2 regions of the Kitasatospora sp. NPDC038210 genome follow, and region 1 is predicted to be linked to the other one. Evidence: riboswitches for the same ligand, from Rfam matches in the RefSeq annotation. Region 1 holds a riboswitch; the other holds the start of a gene.
The links. Region 1 has a riboswitch for glycine ahead of gcvT (glycine cleavage system aminomethyltransferase GcvT). Riboswitches for the same ligand answer to the same signal wherever they lie in the genome.
Positions count from the first base shown of each region.

Region 2: linked by a shared signal. The riboswitch ahead of gcvP (aminomethyl-transferring glycine dehydrogenase) and the one ahead of gcvT (glycine cleavage system aminomethyltransferase GcvT) in region 1 are both predicted to bind glycine.

Region 1 covers NZ_JBVJYK010000006.1:54,551-62,611, reverse strand. Annotated here, with positions in the region: gene ACZ7KX_RS14410 (hypothetical protein) at 1-544, opposite strand, end outside; gene ACZ7KX_RS14405 (L-serine ammonia-lyase) at 690-2,057, opposite strand; gene glyA (serine hydroxymethyltransferase) at 2,274-3,554, opposite strand; gene gcvH (glycine cleavage system protein GcvH) at 3,639-4,019, opposite strand; gene gcvT (glycine cleavage system aminomethyltransferase GcvT) at 4,120-5,241, opposite strand; glycine riboswitch at 5,472-5,579, opposite strand; gene ACZ7KX_RS14385 (enhanced serine sensitivity protein SseB C-terminal domain-containing protein) at 5,846-6,649, shown strand; gene ACZ7KX_RS14380 (enhanced serine sensitivity protein SseB C-terminal domain-containing protein) at 6,766-7,704, shown strand.
Region 2 covers NZ_JBVJYK010000007.1:16,411-24,471, reverse strand. Annotated here, with positions in the region: gene ACZ7KX_RS16315 (CPBP family intramembrane glutamic endopeptidase) at 1-488, opposite strand, end outside; gene ACZ7KX_RS16310 (glutamate-cysteine ligase family protein) at 663-2,168, opposite strand; gene ACZ7KX_RS16305 (hypothetical protein) at 2,551-3,123, shown strand; gene ACZ7KX_RS16300 (DUF5999 family protein) at 3,660-3,851, shown strand; gene gcvP (aminomethyl-transferring glycine dehydrogenase) at 3,973-6,873, opposite strand; glycine riboswitch at 6,977-7,111, opposite strand; glycine riboswitch at 7,113-7,215, opposite strand; gene ACZ7KX_RS16290 (PRC and DUF2382 domain-containing protein) at 7,439-8,061, shown strand, end outside.

The DNA of each region.
Region 1 (8,061 bases):
GCGCGTGCCGCCGGACTTCCGGGGGCTTGGCGTACCAGGACAGCAGACACACCACGGCGTACAGGACGGCGAAGGTCGCGGTGAAGGGCGGCAGGTAGTGGGAGATCGCACCCCATGCGGTGTCGGACGCCGACTCCCGGCCGTACGGGTCGTAGTCGTGGTACCCACTGGTCAGCCCCTCGCCGTACGCCTTCCAGTAGTCGGCGGACGGCGGGTGCTGGATCAGCGCCCAGTAGTCGGTGAGGAAGAAGCCCGACCAGAGCGCGGCGAGCACGGCGCCGGTGCGGATCTCCAGCGCCCGGGCCCGCAGGGCGTGCGCCAGGACGGTGACCAGGTCGAAGCCCAGGGACGGCGGGACGGAACGCTCGTCGTGCTCGACCAGTTCGGTGATGACGCGTCGCCGGTAGTCCGGGTCGAGGTAGACCCCGGCGCAGAGCAGCCGGGTGGCCTCGGACTTCGCGTGGGGCGACGGTGGCGGCTCGTCGGGCGGCGCGGGTGGTCCGGGTGGCTCGTCGGGCCGCACCGGCCCGGGCTGGAAGGTCATCCGCCTCCCCCTTCGGCGTGAACCAACTGGCCGTGATTATGGACCTCCTGACGGTCAGTCGGCCAGTAAAAATGCGCACCGGGAGGACGAAGGCCCCCGGGCGGAGGGGAATCCGCCCGGGGGCCTGGGCCCGGTCAGCCGTGGATCAGCACTCGATGACGTTCACGGCGAGGCCGCCGCGCGAGGTCTCCTTGTACTTGATCTTCATGTCGGCCCCGGTCTCCTTCATCGTCTTGATCGCCTTGTCCAGCGAGACGTGGTGACGGCCGTCGCCGCGCAGCGCCATCCGGGCGGCGGTGACGGCCTTGACCGACGCCATGCCGTTGCGCTCGATGCAGGGGATCTGGACCAGGCCGCCGACCGGGTCGCAGGTGAGGCCGAGGTTGTGCTCGATGCCGATCTCGGCGGCGTTCTCGACCTGCTCGGGGGTGCCGCCGAGGACCTCGGCGAGGCCGCCCGCGGCCATCGAGCAGGCGGAGCCGACCTCGCCCTGGCAGCCGACCTCGGCGCCGGAGATGGAGGCGTTCTCCTTGAACAGCATGCCGATCGCGCCGGCCGCGAGCAGGAAGCGGACGATGCCGTCGTCGTCGGCGCCCGGGATGAAGTTCAGGTAGTAGTGCAGGACGGCCGGGATGATGCCCGCCGCGCCGTTGGTCGGCGCGGTGACCACCCGGCGGCCCGAGGCGTTCTCCTCGTTGACCGCCATCGCGTAGAGGGTCACCCACTCCATCGCGTTGGCCGGCCCGATCCCCTCGGCGCGCAGCGCCCGGGCCCCCGCGGCGGCGCGGCGGCGGACCTTGAGGCCGCCCGGCAGGATGCCCTCGCGGCTCATGCCGGCCCGCACGCACTCCTGCATCACGGCCCAGATCTCCAGCAGGCCGGTGCGGATCTCCTCCTCGCTGCGCCAGGCCTTCTCGTTCTCCAGCATCAGGCCGGAGATGGACAGGCCGGTCTCGCGGGTGAGCCGCAGCAGCTCCTCGCCGGTGCGGAAGGGGTAGCGCAGCGCGGTGTCGTCGGGCTTGACCCGGTCCGCGCCGATGGCGTCCTCGTCGACGACGAAGCCGCCGCCGACCGAGTAGTAGGTCTTCTCCAGCAGCGTCGAGCCGTCCGCCGCGTACGCCCAGAGGGTCATGCCGTTGGCGTGGTACGGCAGCGACCGGCGGCGGTGCAGCACGAGCTGGCCGTCGGGGTCGAAGTCGATGACGTGCTCGCCGAGCAGGTTGATCCGCTTCTCGGCGGTGATCCGCTCGATGTCCTTGTCGGCCTGGTCGACGTCGACGGTGCGGGGCGAGTTGTTCTCCAGGCCGAGCAGGACGGCCTTCGGGGTGCCGTGGCCGTGGCCGGTGGCACCGAGCGAGCCGTACAGCTCGGCGCGCACACCCGTCACCTGGGCCAACAGGCCTTCGGACCGCAGTCGGCGGGCGAACATCCGGGCGGCGCGCATCGGACCCACGGTGTGGGAGCTCGACGGGCCGATGCCGATGGAGAAGAGGTCGAAGACACTGATGGCCACGGAGGACGTCCTTGTCTGGTCTCGTGGAAGGACTTGCGGGCGGGACGTGGGGGGCTTGCTTGCTTCGGGTGGGTGGGCGCGAGCCGACACGGGACGGGGCACCGCGCGCACTGTCCAGTGTGCGCGGTGCCCCGGGGTCCCTGGTCCACCGGCGGGGTGAGGCCGGTCACTCGGGCCCTGTCCACCGGCCGGTCGTCCACTCCCGGCCGACGCGGACTAGTCCTGGTTGGCCAGGTTCGGGTACAGCGGGTACTTGTCGGCCAGCGCGGTGACGCGGGCCTTCAGCGCGGCGGCGACGGTCTCGTCGAAGGCGGGCTTGAGCGCCTCGGCGATGATGTCGGCGACCTCGCGGAAGTCCTCGGCCTGGAAGCCGCGGGTGGCCAGGGCCGGGGTGCCGATGCGCAGGCCGGAGGTGACCATCGGCGGGCGGGGGTCGTTCGGGATCGCGTTGCGGTTGACCGTGATGCCGACCTCGTGCAGGCGGTCCTCGGCCTGCTGGCCGTCGAGCTGGCTGTTGCGCAGGTCGACCAGGACCAGGTGGACGTCGGTGCCGCCGGACAGGACGGACGCGCCGGCCTCGGCGACGTCGGCCTGCAGCAGGCGCTCGGCCAGGATGCGCGCGCCGTCCAGGGTGCGCTGCTGGCGCTCCTTGAACTCCTCCGAGGCCGCGACCTTGAAGGCGACCGCCTTGCCGGCGATCACGTGCTCCAGCGGGCCGCCCTGCTGGCCGGGGAAGACCGCGGAGTTGATCTTCTTGGCGTACTCGGCCTTGGACAGGATGACGCCGCCGCGCGGGCCGCCCAGGGTCTTGTGGGTGGTGGTGGTGACCACGTCGGCGTAGGGCACCGGGTTCGGGTGCAGGCCCGCGGCCACCAGGCCGGCGAAGTGCGCCATGTCCACCATGAGCAGCGCGCCGACCTCGTCGGCGACCCGGCGGAACTCGGCGAAGTCCAGCTGGCGCGGGTAGGCGGACCAGCCGGCGATGATCAGCTTGGGCTGGTGCTCCTTGGCGAGGCGCTCGACCTCGGCCATGTCGACCTGGCCGGTCTTCTCGTCCACGTGGTACGCGACCACGTTGTAGAGCTTGCCGGAGAAGTTGATCTTCATGCCGTGGGTCAGGTGACCACCGTGCGCCAGGTTCAGGCCCAGGATGGTGTCGCCCGGCTGGATCAGCGCGAACATCGCGGCGGCGTTGGCCTGCGCGCCGGAGTGCGGCTGCACGTTGGCGTGCTCGGCGCCGAACAGGGCCTTGATGCGGTCGATCGCGATCTGCTCGACCACGTCGACGTGCTCGCAGCCGCCGTAGTAGCGACGGCCGGGGTAGCCCTCGGCGTACTTGTTGGTGAGCACCGAGCCCTGGGCCTCCATGACCGCCACCGGGGCGAAGTTCTCGGAGGCGATCATTTCCAGCGTGGTCTGCTGGCGGTGCAGCTCGGCGTCGACCGCGGCGGCGATCTCCGGGTCGAGGGCGTGCAGGGACTGGTTGAGAACCGTCATGGTGTGGTCTTCCCGGGAGGAGCGACAGGGGGGAGACGGCGCGGGGTGGGCCGCGGCACGGCGGCCCGCCCCGTCACCAGTGGATCAGCCCTGGGGGTTGGTGAGGGCCTCGTACTCGTCGGCGCTGAGCAGCTCGTCGGTGGACTCGACGCGCACCTTGAACAGCCAGGCGCTGCCGAACGGGTCGGCGTTCACGGTGGCCGGGTCGGCGACGACGTCCTCGTTGATCTCGGTGACCTCACCGGTCACCGGGGAGAACAGGTCGCTGACCGACTTGGTGGACTCCAGCTCGCCGCAGGTCTCGCCGGCGGTGATGGTGTCGCCGACGGCCGGCAGCTGCACGTAGACGATGTCACCGAGGGCGTCGGCGGCGTGCTTGGTGATGCCGACCGTGGAAACACCGTCCTCAGCGGCCGTCAGCCACTCGTGCTCCTTGGTGTACTGCAGGTGCTGGGGGTTGCTCATGACGTCATTCTCCAGGATGGGAAGCGGGTACGACGAAGCGGGCCGCCGCGCGGACGGCTTCGACCTGCGTCTATGGGAAAACGGGGGGCCCGGACGGGCGTCAGCGGGCGCGCTTGTAGAACGGCAGCGCCACGACCCGGACCGGCTCGTGCTTGCCGCGGACGTCCACCGCGACGGTGCTGCCGGGGGCGGCGTGGGCCGCGTCGACGTAGGCCATCGCGATCGGCTGGCCCAGCGTCGGGGACGGAGCGCCGGAGGTGATCCGGCCGATCGGGGCACCGTCGGCGGAGACCACGCTGTACTCGGCGCGCGGGACGCGCTTGCCCTCGGAGACCAGGCCGACCAGCACCCGCGGCGGGTTGGCCTCGGCCGCGGCGGCGGCCTGCTCCAGCGCCTTGCGGCCGACGAAGGCGCCCTCGTTGGTGGTCTTGTCGAAGCGGACGACCCGGCCCAGGCCCGCGTCGAACGGGGTGAGGTCGGTGGACAGCTCGTGCCCGTACAGCGGCATGCCCGCCTCCAGGCGCAGCGTGTCGCGGCAGGACAGGCCGCAGGGGACCAGGCCGCGGCCCTCGCCGGCGGCGGTCAGCGCCTGCCAGATCTCCTCGGCGTCGGCCGGGCGGCAGAAGATCTCGAAGCCGTCCTCGCCGGTGTAGCCGGTGCGGGCCAGCAGCACCTCGCGGCCGGCGACCTGCGCCGGGAGGATCGCGTAGTACTTCAGGCCGGGCAGGTCGGCGTCGGTGGTCCCGGCCAGGATGGCGGTCGACTCCGGGCCCTGGACGGCGATCAGCGCGTAGGTGTCGCGGTCGTCGGTGACGACGGCGTCGAAGCCCTTGGCGCGGGCGATCAGCTCGTCGAGGACCAGCTGGGCGTTGGAGGCGTTGGCGACGACCAGGAAGGCGTCCTCGCGCAGGCGGTAGACGATCAGGTCGTCCAGGATGCCGCCGTCCTCGGCGCAGATCATGGTGTAGCGGGCGCGCAGCACGCCCAGCGCGGAGACGAAGCCGACCAGCGCGTGGTCCAGCATCTCGCCGGCCTGCGGGCCGGTGACGGTGATCTCGCCCATGTGGGAGAGGTCGAACAGACCGGCCTTGGTGCGGACGGCGAGGTGCTCCTCGCGCTCGCTGCCGTAGCGCAGCGGCATGTCCCAGCCGGCGAAGTCGGTCATGGTCGCGCCGAGGGCGCGGTGCAGCGCGTCGAGCGCGGTCAGGCGGAGGGACGACATGGCCAGGAACTCCTCGGTCGGGGCACTCAGGGGTGCACGCGCCGGACCGGACCCGCTCGGGGGCCGACCCTGCGCGCGGGCATGCGGCGGCGTGGGTCTCCCCATCTGTCGTCGAACCTGAGAGCTTCACCGCCCGCAGGCCCGCAGCTGTTTCCAGCTTGGGGGACAGCATGGCGGCTTGCACCGTGGGTGGGCGCGCGACAGGGCCGTGCGCCGCTTTCCAGATGTGCCTAACCCGTGCGGTAGGGGGGCCTGAGAGATTCCGGGGAGGACTTGCTCCTTCGGCGCCGGCTCTGCCGCCACGCTGGCGGCACTCCGGGCTCTCCCGCGCGGGTTCGAGCGGCCGGTATGGAGTTGTGGAGCCCGCGGCGCATGCCGTCGGACGCGCACATCATGGCACGTCCCGGACCGGGAAGGGAGAGGGGACCCGGTCACACGGGAGGAGGGGACCGGATCGGGCGGGAGGAGGGGACCGGGTCGGGCGGGAACGGCGGCCCCGCCCGCCCCGCGGGCGGGACGACGGGGGCTTGAAGACGGGCCCTAGACTGCTCCGCGTCGGCGCAGCAGAGGGCGGCCGACCGGCAGAGGGCGGAATCGGCGGCGCATGGGGTACCCGGTGGAGCAGCAGCAGGGGTGGGGCGGTCCCGAGGGGGCGCCGGCGGGTGGCACGTGGCCGGCCAACGAGCTGGAGCAGGTGCTGACCGCGGCCATGGGCGACCCGGGCGCGACGCCGCGGGTGATCGAGGTGCTGGCCCGCAGCCAGGTGTGGGTGCCGCTGCCGGCCGGGGCCGACCCGCAGGGGCAGGCGCTGGACCTGCCGATCATCGAGCTGGGCGGCGACCCGTACGTGCCGGTGTTCTCCTCGCAGGAGGTGTTCCTGCAGCAGGCGCCGGGGATGGCCTTCGCGATCGCGCCGGTCTGGGAGTTCGCCCGCGGGCTGCCGCTGGGCGTGGGCATCGCGGTGAACCCGGAGGCGGCGGTGGGCATCCCCGTGCCGCCGCAGGGCGTGGCCGAGCTGCGCCGTGGTCCGCGCGAGGACCGCTGGGAGGGCGCGGAGGATCCGGCGGCGCCGACCGGCGGCCGGGTGGCGTTGCGCGAGCCGGTTCCGGGCGAGGACCCGGAGCACTTCCTGGCCGCCTGCCGGGCCGAGCTCTCGGCCCTTCCCGGGGTGTTGACCGCGCGCCGGGCGCTGGCCAGCATCGAGGGCGAGCCGACCGTGATGTTCGTGGGCGTCCAGTTGGATCCGGCGGCCCCGGCCGAGCCGGCCGCGGTGAACGACGCGCTCGGCCGAGCGCTGGGAACCGCGCCGCTGCCGGGTGGCGTCCACCTCGTACTGCTCGACCTCGCCGACGACCCGGTGGTCGAGTGGCTGCTCACCCGGGTAATGCCTTTCTACACGCGGGTGTGAGCGGGGTTCGTTCGTAGGCACGTCGCCGTGGCGGTGGCCGGTGCCGCGCCATAGGGTGCGTGCAGACGGCCGACGGGCCGGCGGGTTCGAGGAAAGAGGCGCGGCGAGGTGGGCGCATGAGTGCGGGAACGGGAGCGGGCGGGGCGCCGGGGCCCTGGGGCCAGGCCCCGGCCGGGCACCCGGGAGCGGACCCCGGCGTGTTGGAGCACGCCCTGCGCGAGGTCGCGCCGGAGCGCTACGACGCGTACGAGCGACTGCTGCACGCGCTGGCGGACGGCCGGGTCTGGATGCTGCTCTGGCACGGCACGCCGGGCAGTCCGGACGCGCAGTACGGGAACATGGAGATCAGCGGCCACGGCTACGCGCCGGCCGTCACCTCGCCCGAGCAGCTCGCCGCGTCCGGCTGGGCGCGGGCCCACGAGGTCATCTCCGGCCGGGAGATCGCCGCGTCGCTGTACCGCACCCGCTGGGGCCTGTGGCTCAACCCGCACGCCCCCGGTGGCGGTGTCGGCGTGCCCTGGGCCGACCTGCGGCGGATCGCCGCGGGCCTGGACCGGCTGCCGGCCGGTCCGCTGAAGCTGAGCGAGCCGCAGGTCAACGCGCAGCCGTTCTTCGCGCTGCTGGAGCGGCAGGCCGGTGAGGTGCGCGCGGTGCGGGCGCTGCGCCGGGCCTGGGTGCAGCCGGCGGTGGGGGAGCCGTACCTGGCGATCGGCCTCGACCTGTACGAGAGTTCTCCGCCCGCGGTGGAGGCGGTGCGCGCCCTGATGCAGCGGGCGATCGCGGTGGCCCCGGAGGGGCTCGCGGTGTCCACGGTGGCGATGTCGGACGAGTACGACCCGGTGGCGCTGTGGATGCGCGCCAACTCGCGGCCGTTCTTCGACCGGGAGTCCGGGCGCCCGGCGACCGGTCCGTACCCGCCGGTGCCGCCGCCCGCGTACCCGGGGCCGTCGATGCCGGGGCAGCCGACGCCGGGGTGGGCGTACGGCACGCAGGCGCCTGCGCCGGGCTGGCAGCAGCAGCCCCAGCAGCCGTGGCCGGGCTACCCCGGGCGCTGATTGCCAAACCCGAAATCCTTGCCACGAAGCCGACTTGATTGTCCATCAAGTCGGCTTCGATGCTTTCCGGACGGATTTCCGGATATGAGGTCCGGTCATCTTGACATGCCTGTTACAGCCATGTGAAGAGGTATATGCCGGAGATCGGGGAGATGCATGCCTGCAGATCACAGTTGGGCATCTGTCGGTTGTCAGGGCTGGCGCAAGCCAGTTCGCATGGCAGAGAGTTCTGCGCAACGCACCGCGCGTCCTGGAACCCCACAAAGGTGAGCGCGCACGCCGACCGCTCGTCCACGCGAAGCCCATGCCGCGTGGCGACAGTGCCCGTGCACGAAGCACTGTCGCGAACACCCGCTC
Region 2 (8,061 bases), on a different contig from region 1:
CAGGCCGACAGCACCAGCACCGGCACCCGCCACCAGACGTCCGGCAGCCCCGAGGGCGCCACCGTCAGGTTGTACCCGGCCGCCTGCGAGGCCAGGTACAGCGCCAGCCCCGAACCGCCGATCGCCGCGGCGACGGCCGCGCCCCGGCCGAGGTCGCGCAGCTTCTGCCCGAGGTCGAAGCCCAGCACCCGCAGCGTGACACCCTCGCGCACCAGCAGGTACCCGACCAGCACCACCGGCATCAGGCCGCGCCCGATGTAGTACAGCTGCCACACCAGGTCCAGCCAGGGCCGGCCGGGCGCCCGCGACCCGTTCAGCGTGGCGACCTGCTGGCCGAGCTTGATCGGTTCGGCGAGCGAGCCGGCGAAACTGATCAGCGCGCTGATCCCGCTGGCCCCGAGCGAGAGGCCGAGGACGATCAGCAGCTCCGCCCCGAGCAGGCGGCGGGTGGGCTGCTCGGTCTCCGGCGCGGTCGGGCGGGTCGTCACGGGCGCTCCAGCGGACGGGCGGTCGCTCCGGCCGTCGGCCGACCGCCGGAGCGATCATCCTGACACAGCGGCCCGGTCGGCCGACCGGCCAGGTGCGCCTCCGTCACCGGCTCCGCCTACACACCGGGTGCGCACCGGCAGGCGGGTGTGCTCCGGCGGCCCGGTGCGCTCCGGCTAGCCGACCGGCCAGGTGTGGACCGGCTCCCCGCCGCGCATGTACTCGGCGTAGCGCCGGGTCATCGCGGCGAGCGCCGTCGGCCGGTCCATCCCGTACTGCTCGCGCAGCCGGTGGAAGGTCGCGCTCTGCCAGGCCGCGCCGTTGGTGCGGCGCAGGCAGCGCTGCTCGATGATGCCCAGGTAGCGGTCGCGGTCGGCGGGCTCCACGCCCCACTCGTCAAGGCCCTGGTGGGCCATCGGCAGCAGCTCGCCCAGCACGAGGTCGACCGCGGACACCGTCTGCAGCCCGCCCCCGCGCCCGGCCCGTCCGGGGCGCGGCCACTGGAACACCGCGTCGATGCCGTACCGGGCGCCCTGCCGGAAGTTCTCGTCCGCCCGCTCGAACGGCAGCCGGGTCCAGACCGGCCGGGGCTGCTCGGCGAGCACCCGCACCAACCCGTAGTAGAAGGCGGCGTTGGCCAGCGTGTCGGCCACCGTCGGCCCGGCCGGCAGCGCCCGGTTCTCCACCCGCAGGTGCGCCACCCCGCCCGAGACGTCGTAGATCGGCCGGTTCCAGCGGTAGATGGTGCCGTTGTGCAGCCGCATCTCGGCGAGCTTGGGGGCGCCGCCGGAGGCCAGCACCTTCAGCGGGTCCTCGTCGTCGCAGATCGGCAGCAGCGCGGGGAAGTACCGCAGGTTCTCCTCGAACAGGTCGTACGCCGAGTCCACCCAGCGCTCGCCGAACCAGGTGATGGGGCGCACGCCCTGCGCCTTGAGCTCGGCCGAACGGGTGTCGCAGGCCTGCTGGAAGAGCACCGGCCGGGTCTCCCGCCACAGCTCCCGCCCGAACAGGAAGGGGGAGTTCGCGCCGATCGCGAGCTGCGGCCCGCAGAGCGCCTGGGCCGCGTTCCACACCGAGGAGAACCGCTCGGGGGTCACCTGCAGGTGCAGCTGCAGGGAGGTCGCGGCGGCCTCGGCGACCATGGTGATGGACTCCAGCTGGAGGTGCTCCACGCCCTCGATGTCGAGCGTGATCTCCTCTCCCCGCGCGGCCAGGATCTGGTCGCTGAGCAGGCTGTACCGCTGGTTGTGGCTCATCGCGTCGAGCCCGGTGTGGGCGTGCTCCAGGGTCGGCAGGATGCCCACCATGACGATCCGGGCGCCCGCCTCGGCGGCCCGCCGGTCGGCGTAGCGCAGCCCGGTGTCGATCTCCTCGCGCAGCTCCTCGAAGACGTGGCCGCAGAGCCGGTGCGGCGTGATGTTGACCTCGATGTTGAACCTGCCCAGTTCGGTCTGGAAGTCGCTGGAGCCGATCTCGCTCAGCACCTGGGCGTTGTTCATGGCCGGCAGGCCCTGCTCGTCGGCCAGGTTGAGCTCGATCTCCAGCCCCATCACGGCCCGCGGCCGGTCGAAGCGGTCCTCCCGCAGCATCCGCCCCAGTGCCTCCTGACAGGCCTGGAGCTTGCGCCGGTACAGCTGCCGGTCCGCCAGATCCGCCCGAGTCGCCACGACCTTCTCGCCCACGGTCCCCTCCTTCTGAGACACCCCGTTGAGCCACCCGGCCGACCGACCGTGGAAGCATCATGCCCACCTCGAAGATCGATACCCGAATGCTTGTACTGGCTTGCAATGCAAGGCAACTGACGGAATATCAGACCATCTGCAGACTTGCCCGGCGCCACCGCCTGTGATAAACAGATCACCCTGCGCTTCTGTTCGATGGAATTCGCACAGCCCTCCGGCCGGTCGGCTCCCGCCTCGGAACCCCTCGTCGACGGCGGCGACCGCGCCGGCACCGCGATCCTGCACAACCGGACACGGCCAGGCCCCGTCACCGATGACGCGCCGCGCCATGCCGGTATGCCGCACTCGCACGCCGATCTCGCTTGGAGAGGCGGACCCCGCCATGACTCTGCAGACCCCCCAGCCCCCGCCGAGCGCCCTGCGCGCGGTCCTGGGCGCACTCGACTCGGAGACCGCGCTGCGCCAGCCCGCCGCCGCAGCGCTGCGTCATCCGGCCGGCCCCCTGGTCCCCGCGCATCCGCTCGCGGTGCACGTCCTGGACGGCCCGCGCCCCGAACTCCCCGCCGCCCGCCGCACCGGGTGGCGCTTCCTGATCAAGGACGGCGCCGACGTGGCCGCCGCCGCCGAGGTGGTGCAGGCCGTCGAGGGCCACACCTTCTCCCACTTCACCGCCGGCCCCTACCTCGACTCCACGGTCCGGGCGCTGCGCGAGGCCTGGCAGCTCGCCCAGAGCTCCCGGATCCGCCAGCAGCCCCGGTTGCTGACCTTCCCCGGCCAGTACGCGACGGCGCTCTGGCTGCACAGCCCCGACACCGGCCCGGCCGCCGACCTGCTGATCCCGCTCGCCCCGGCCCCGCTCGGCGTCACCGCCCACCGCGCCTACCCCGCCGCCGAACTCCTGCCGCTGCTCGCCCGGGCCCCGCTCGTCAGGCCGCTGCTGCTCGGCTCCCCCTGAAGCACCCGCATCCGTACGGGCCGCCGGACCACCCGCCCGGCGGCCCTCCGCCGCGTCCGCGCGCCGGCCGGTCCTCCCCGTGCCCGCGCGCCGGCCCGCCCTCCCCCGCCGCCGACGGCCCCGACGACCCTCCGCCGCGCGCCCACGTCCGCGCCCGCAGCCGGGGTCGGAACACGTCACCCGAACGGGCTGCCCACCGGACGCCAGCCGGGCGCCACCCGAACGGGGCACCCGCCATGGCCCGATCGGGCCATCCGCCACCTGATCCACCGGTGCGCGATTTCCCGTCGGCCCCACCTGAACGGGTGATCTCTGCCCGGGAGTTGTGGCGCGTGTCACGAAATGCCTGCGAGCACGTCCGCAGATGCCGACACTGGGAACCAGCGTGGAAGGACCACCTGTCCTACCCACTTGAGCGCCGGTCAACACCTGGTCGGCGTGCGGACAGGATCCGACTACCGCGGCGGCCTCCGGACGGTACGACCTCCGGCGACCGCACCACGGGGAGGATCGCAGAGCGAAGCGAGGGTACGCGTATGTGCCAGCACCGTCCTGAGTGCCCATCGGCCGAGTCCGAGGACCGCGAAGCGGCCGTGTCGGTGGCCTGCCACCCGGAGCAGGGCTGGAGCCTGCTCTGCAACGGCGTCGTCCTGTTCGAGGACACCGGAGAGCTGCTGCCGGACGGCCGGGTGATCGCCCCGCGCCGCCCCGTCGCCCACGCGGCCTGACCGCGCGGTCCGACCGTACGGCGGGCGCGGCCGCCGGATCGATCGCAGTACGGGCAGGGCCCCGGCGGAGAGTTCCGCCGGGGCCCTGCCGTGCGTCCGGCCGCCGTGGCGGCCGGGTGCGTCAGACGCCGTACTCGTCCAGCGGCGGGCAGGAGCAGACCAGGTTGCGGTCGCCGTACGCGCCGTCGATCCGGCTCACCGGCGGCCAGTACTTGTCCGCCGGGTTCACGCCCGCCGGGAAGACCGCGTCCTGCCGCGAGTAGCCGTGCGCCCAGTCGCCGGCCAGCTCGGCGGCGGTGTGCGGGGCATTGCGCAGCGGGTTGTCGTCGGCCGCCCACTCGCCCGAGCCGACCTTGTCGATCTCGCCCCGGATCTCGATCATCGCGTCGCAGAAACGGTCGATCTCGTGCAGGTCCTCGGACTCGGTCGGCTCGATCATCAGCGTGCCGGCCACCGGGAAGGACATCGTCGGCGCGTGGAAGCCGTAGTCGATCAGGCGCTTGGCGATGTCGTCCACCGTCACGCCCGTCTCCTTGGTCAGCGGGCGCAGGTCGATGATGCACTCGTGCGCGACCAGCCCGCCCGGGCCGGTGTAGAGCACCGGGAAGTGCGGCGCCAGGCGCTTGGCGATGTAGTTGGCGTTCAGCACCGCGACCTGGGTGGCGTGCTTGAGGCCCTCGCCGCCCATCAGCCGGACGTACGCCCAGGAGATCGGCAGGATCGCCGCCGAGCCCCACGGCGCGGCCGAGATCGGACCGACACCGGTGGCCGGGCCGGCCTCCGCCTGCAGCGGGTGGTTCGGCAGGTACGGCGCCAGGTGGGCGCGCACCGCGACCGGGCCGACGCCCGGACCGCCACCGCCGTGCGGGATGCAGAAGGTCTTGTGCAGGTTCAGGTGCGAGACGTCCGCGCCGAACTTGCCCGGCTTGGCCAGACCGACCAGGGCGTTCAGGTTGGCGCCGTCCACGTAGACCTGGCCGCCGGCCTCGTGGACCATCGCGCAGATCTGGGTGATCTCGGTCTCGTACACGCCGTGGGTCGACGGGTAGGTGACCATCAGCACCGACAGGTTGTCGCGGTGCTGCTCGATCTTGGCCTTCAGGTCCTCGACGTCCACGTCGCCGTCGACCAGGGTCTTCACCACGACCACGCGCATGCCGGCCATCACCGCGGAGGCCGCGTTGGTGCCGTGCGCCGAGGACGGGATCAGGCAGACGTCACGCTGGGTGTCGCCGTTGGCGTGGTGGTAGGCGCGGACGGCCAGCAGGCCGGCCAGCTCGCCCTGGGAGCCCGCGTTCGGCTGGATCGAGACCGCGTCGTAGCCGGTCACCTCGACCAGCTGCTGCTCCAGCTGGCGGATCAGGGTCAGGTAGCCCTGGGCCTGGTCGATCGGCGCGAAGGGGTGGAGCTGGCCGAACTCCGGCCAGGTCACGGCCTCCATCTCGGTGGTCGCGTTGAGCTTCATGGTGCAGGAGCCCAGCGGGATCATGCCGCGGTCCAGCGCGTAGTCCCGGTCCGACAGGCGGCGCAGGTAGCGCAGCATGGCGGTCTCCGAGCGGTGGCTGTGGAAGACCGGGTGGGTCAGGTACTCGTCCTCGCGCAGCAGCGCGCCCGGCAGCGCGTCGGCGGCCTCGGCGACCTCGACCGCCTCGACGCCGAACGCGGCCCAGACGCCGGCCAGGTGCTCGCGGGTGGTGGTCTCGTCGGTGGAGATCGAGATCCGGTCCGCGCCGTCCTGGTGGACGTTGATGCCGTTGGCGCGGGCGGCGGCGGCGATCTCGGCGGCGCGGCCCGGGACGACGGCGGTGACGGTGTCGAAGAACTCGCCGTGCAGCAGCTCGACGCCGCCGGCCCGCAGGCCCTCGGCGAGGGCCGCGGCGTAGCGGTGGGTGCGGCGGGCGATGTCGGCGAGGCCGTCCGGGCCGTGGTAGACGGCGTACATCGAGGCCATGACGGCGAGCAGCACCTGGGCGGTGCAGATGTTGCTGGTGGCCTTCTCGCGGCGGATGTGCTGCTCGCGGGTCTGCAGCGCCAGGCGGTAGGCGCGGTTGCCGTCGGAGTCGACGGAGACGCCGACCAGGCGGCCGGGCAGCGAGCGGGCGTACTCGGCGCGCACCGAGAGGTAGCCGGCGTGCGGGCCGCCGAAGCCCATCGGCACGCCGAAGCGCTGCGAGGTGCCGCAGGCGATGTCGGCGCCCAGCGAGCCGGGGGACTTGAGCAGGGTCAGCGCCAGCAGGTCGGCGGCGACGGCGACGATCGCGCCCAGGCCGTGCGCCTGCTCGATCACCGGGGTGAGGTCGCGGACCACACCGGTGGCGCCCGGGTACTGCAGCAGCACGCCGAAGACGCCGCGCTCGGCGATCTCGGCCGGGATGCCCTCGGACAGGTCGGCGACGACGACCTCGACACCGGTCGGCACCGCGCGGGTGTTGATCACCGCGATGGTCTGCGGCAGGGTCTCGGCGTCGACCAGGAAGACGCCGCCCTTGACCTTGGTGACGCGGCGGGCCAGCGCCATAGCCTCGGCGGCCGCGGTGCCCTCGTCCAGCAGCGAGGAGCCGGAGGTCGGCAGGCCCGTCAGGTCGGAGACCAGGGTCTGGAAGTTGAGCAGCGCCTCCAGGCGGCCCTGGGAGATCTCCGGCTGGTACGGGGTGTAGGCGGTGTACCAGGCCGGGTTCTCCATGACGTTGCGCAGGATCACCGGCGGGGTGAAGGTGCCGTAGTAGCCCAGGCCGATCATCGGCTGGAGCACCTGGTTGCGGCCGGCCAGCTCGCGCAGCTCGGCGAGGACCTGCGCCTCGGACCGGCCGGCGGGCAGGTCCAGGCCGGTGATGGAGCGGATCGCCTCGGGCACGGCCGTGGCGGCGAGCTCGTCCAGCGAGCCGTAGCCGACGGACGCCAGCATCTTCTCCTGCGCGGCGGCGTCGGGGCCGATGTGGCGGTTCTCGAAGGGGCTGGCCAGCTCAAGCTCGGTGAGGGTCGGGGCGCCGGTGGGGCGTCCCGCGTTCGGCTGGGCGTTCATGTGGTCGAGGCCTCCTGGTCACGGACCGGCGGGGGTACGCACGCCGGCCGACCTTCCCGCTGCGGACAGCGAACTCAGCCGTGGCGGGCGAACCCGACAGGCCTCCCCCTCTGTCATCGGGACCTGAGAGCTTCGCCCGCACGGAGCGCGCTGTGAGCGCTCCGTCGGCTTGCACCGTCGGTGAGGGTGGTGGTCGCCGGCTTCCGTGCCGACACTCCTGCCCTGCTTTCCAGAGTGACCTACCCCACACGGTACGGATGCCTGAGAGATTCCGGGGAGGAGTTGCTCCTTCGGCGCCCCGACCAGCGGTTTTCGCGGCGGAGACTCTCCCGAGCGGGCTCTGCGGTCGCCGCCCAGGGTACCAGCGGGAGGCCTTCCGATCACGGGTGCTTCAGGTCACGCCGGGTCTACGCGCGTCCCCCGGACGGCGCAGCACGCAGCCCGTCCGGCGCACCCCGGTCGCGCCCGTCCGATTCATGGCATTTGGTGTGAAGTGGCGGACGGAACGGGTGCTCCGGCCGCCTTCCTGCGGGGGTTCCGCAGGCCCAGCGCCCTGGAGGAATGAGTGCAGACCGACATCGACCCCCGGGACCTCATCGGCCACAAGGCGGTCGACCGCAACGGAGACAAGATCGGCACGGTCGACGAGGTCTATCTGGACGATGCCACCGGACGGCCCGAGTGGGCCGCCGTCCGGACCGGCATCTTCGGCCGGGACGCCTTCGTCCCGCTCACCACGAGCGACTTCTCCGGCGAAGAGCTCCGGGTCCCGTACGACAAGTCGCTGGTCAAGGAGTCCCCGGACTTCGGTGTGGGCCAGCACCTGTCCCCCGCCCAGGAACTCCAGCTCTACCGCTACTACGGCCTCGACACCCCGGGGAGCGACGACCCGGCCGGCGAGAGCGGCGGCCACGCCGCGCAGTCCGACCTCGACTTCGGCACCGCCCCGGCCGCCGCACCCGCGACGGCTGCGGCGGCTGTGGCCACGGCCACCACCACCAAGCCGCTCGCCCGCCACTCGCCCGAGCCCGCCCCGACCGACACCAGCACCGCCCCGGAGGCCCACGTGCGCACCCTCAGTGCCCCCGCACCCGCCCACGCTCCCGCTCCCGCTCCCGCCGTCACGCCTCCCGTCGAGCCCAAGCCGCAACCGCAGCCTCAATCGCACCCGCAGTCGCAGCCCGCCGA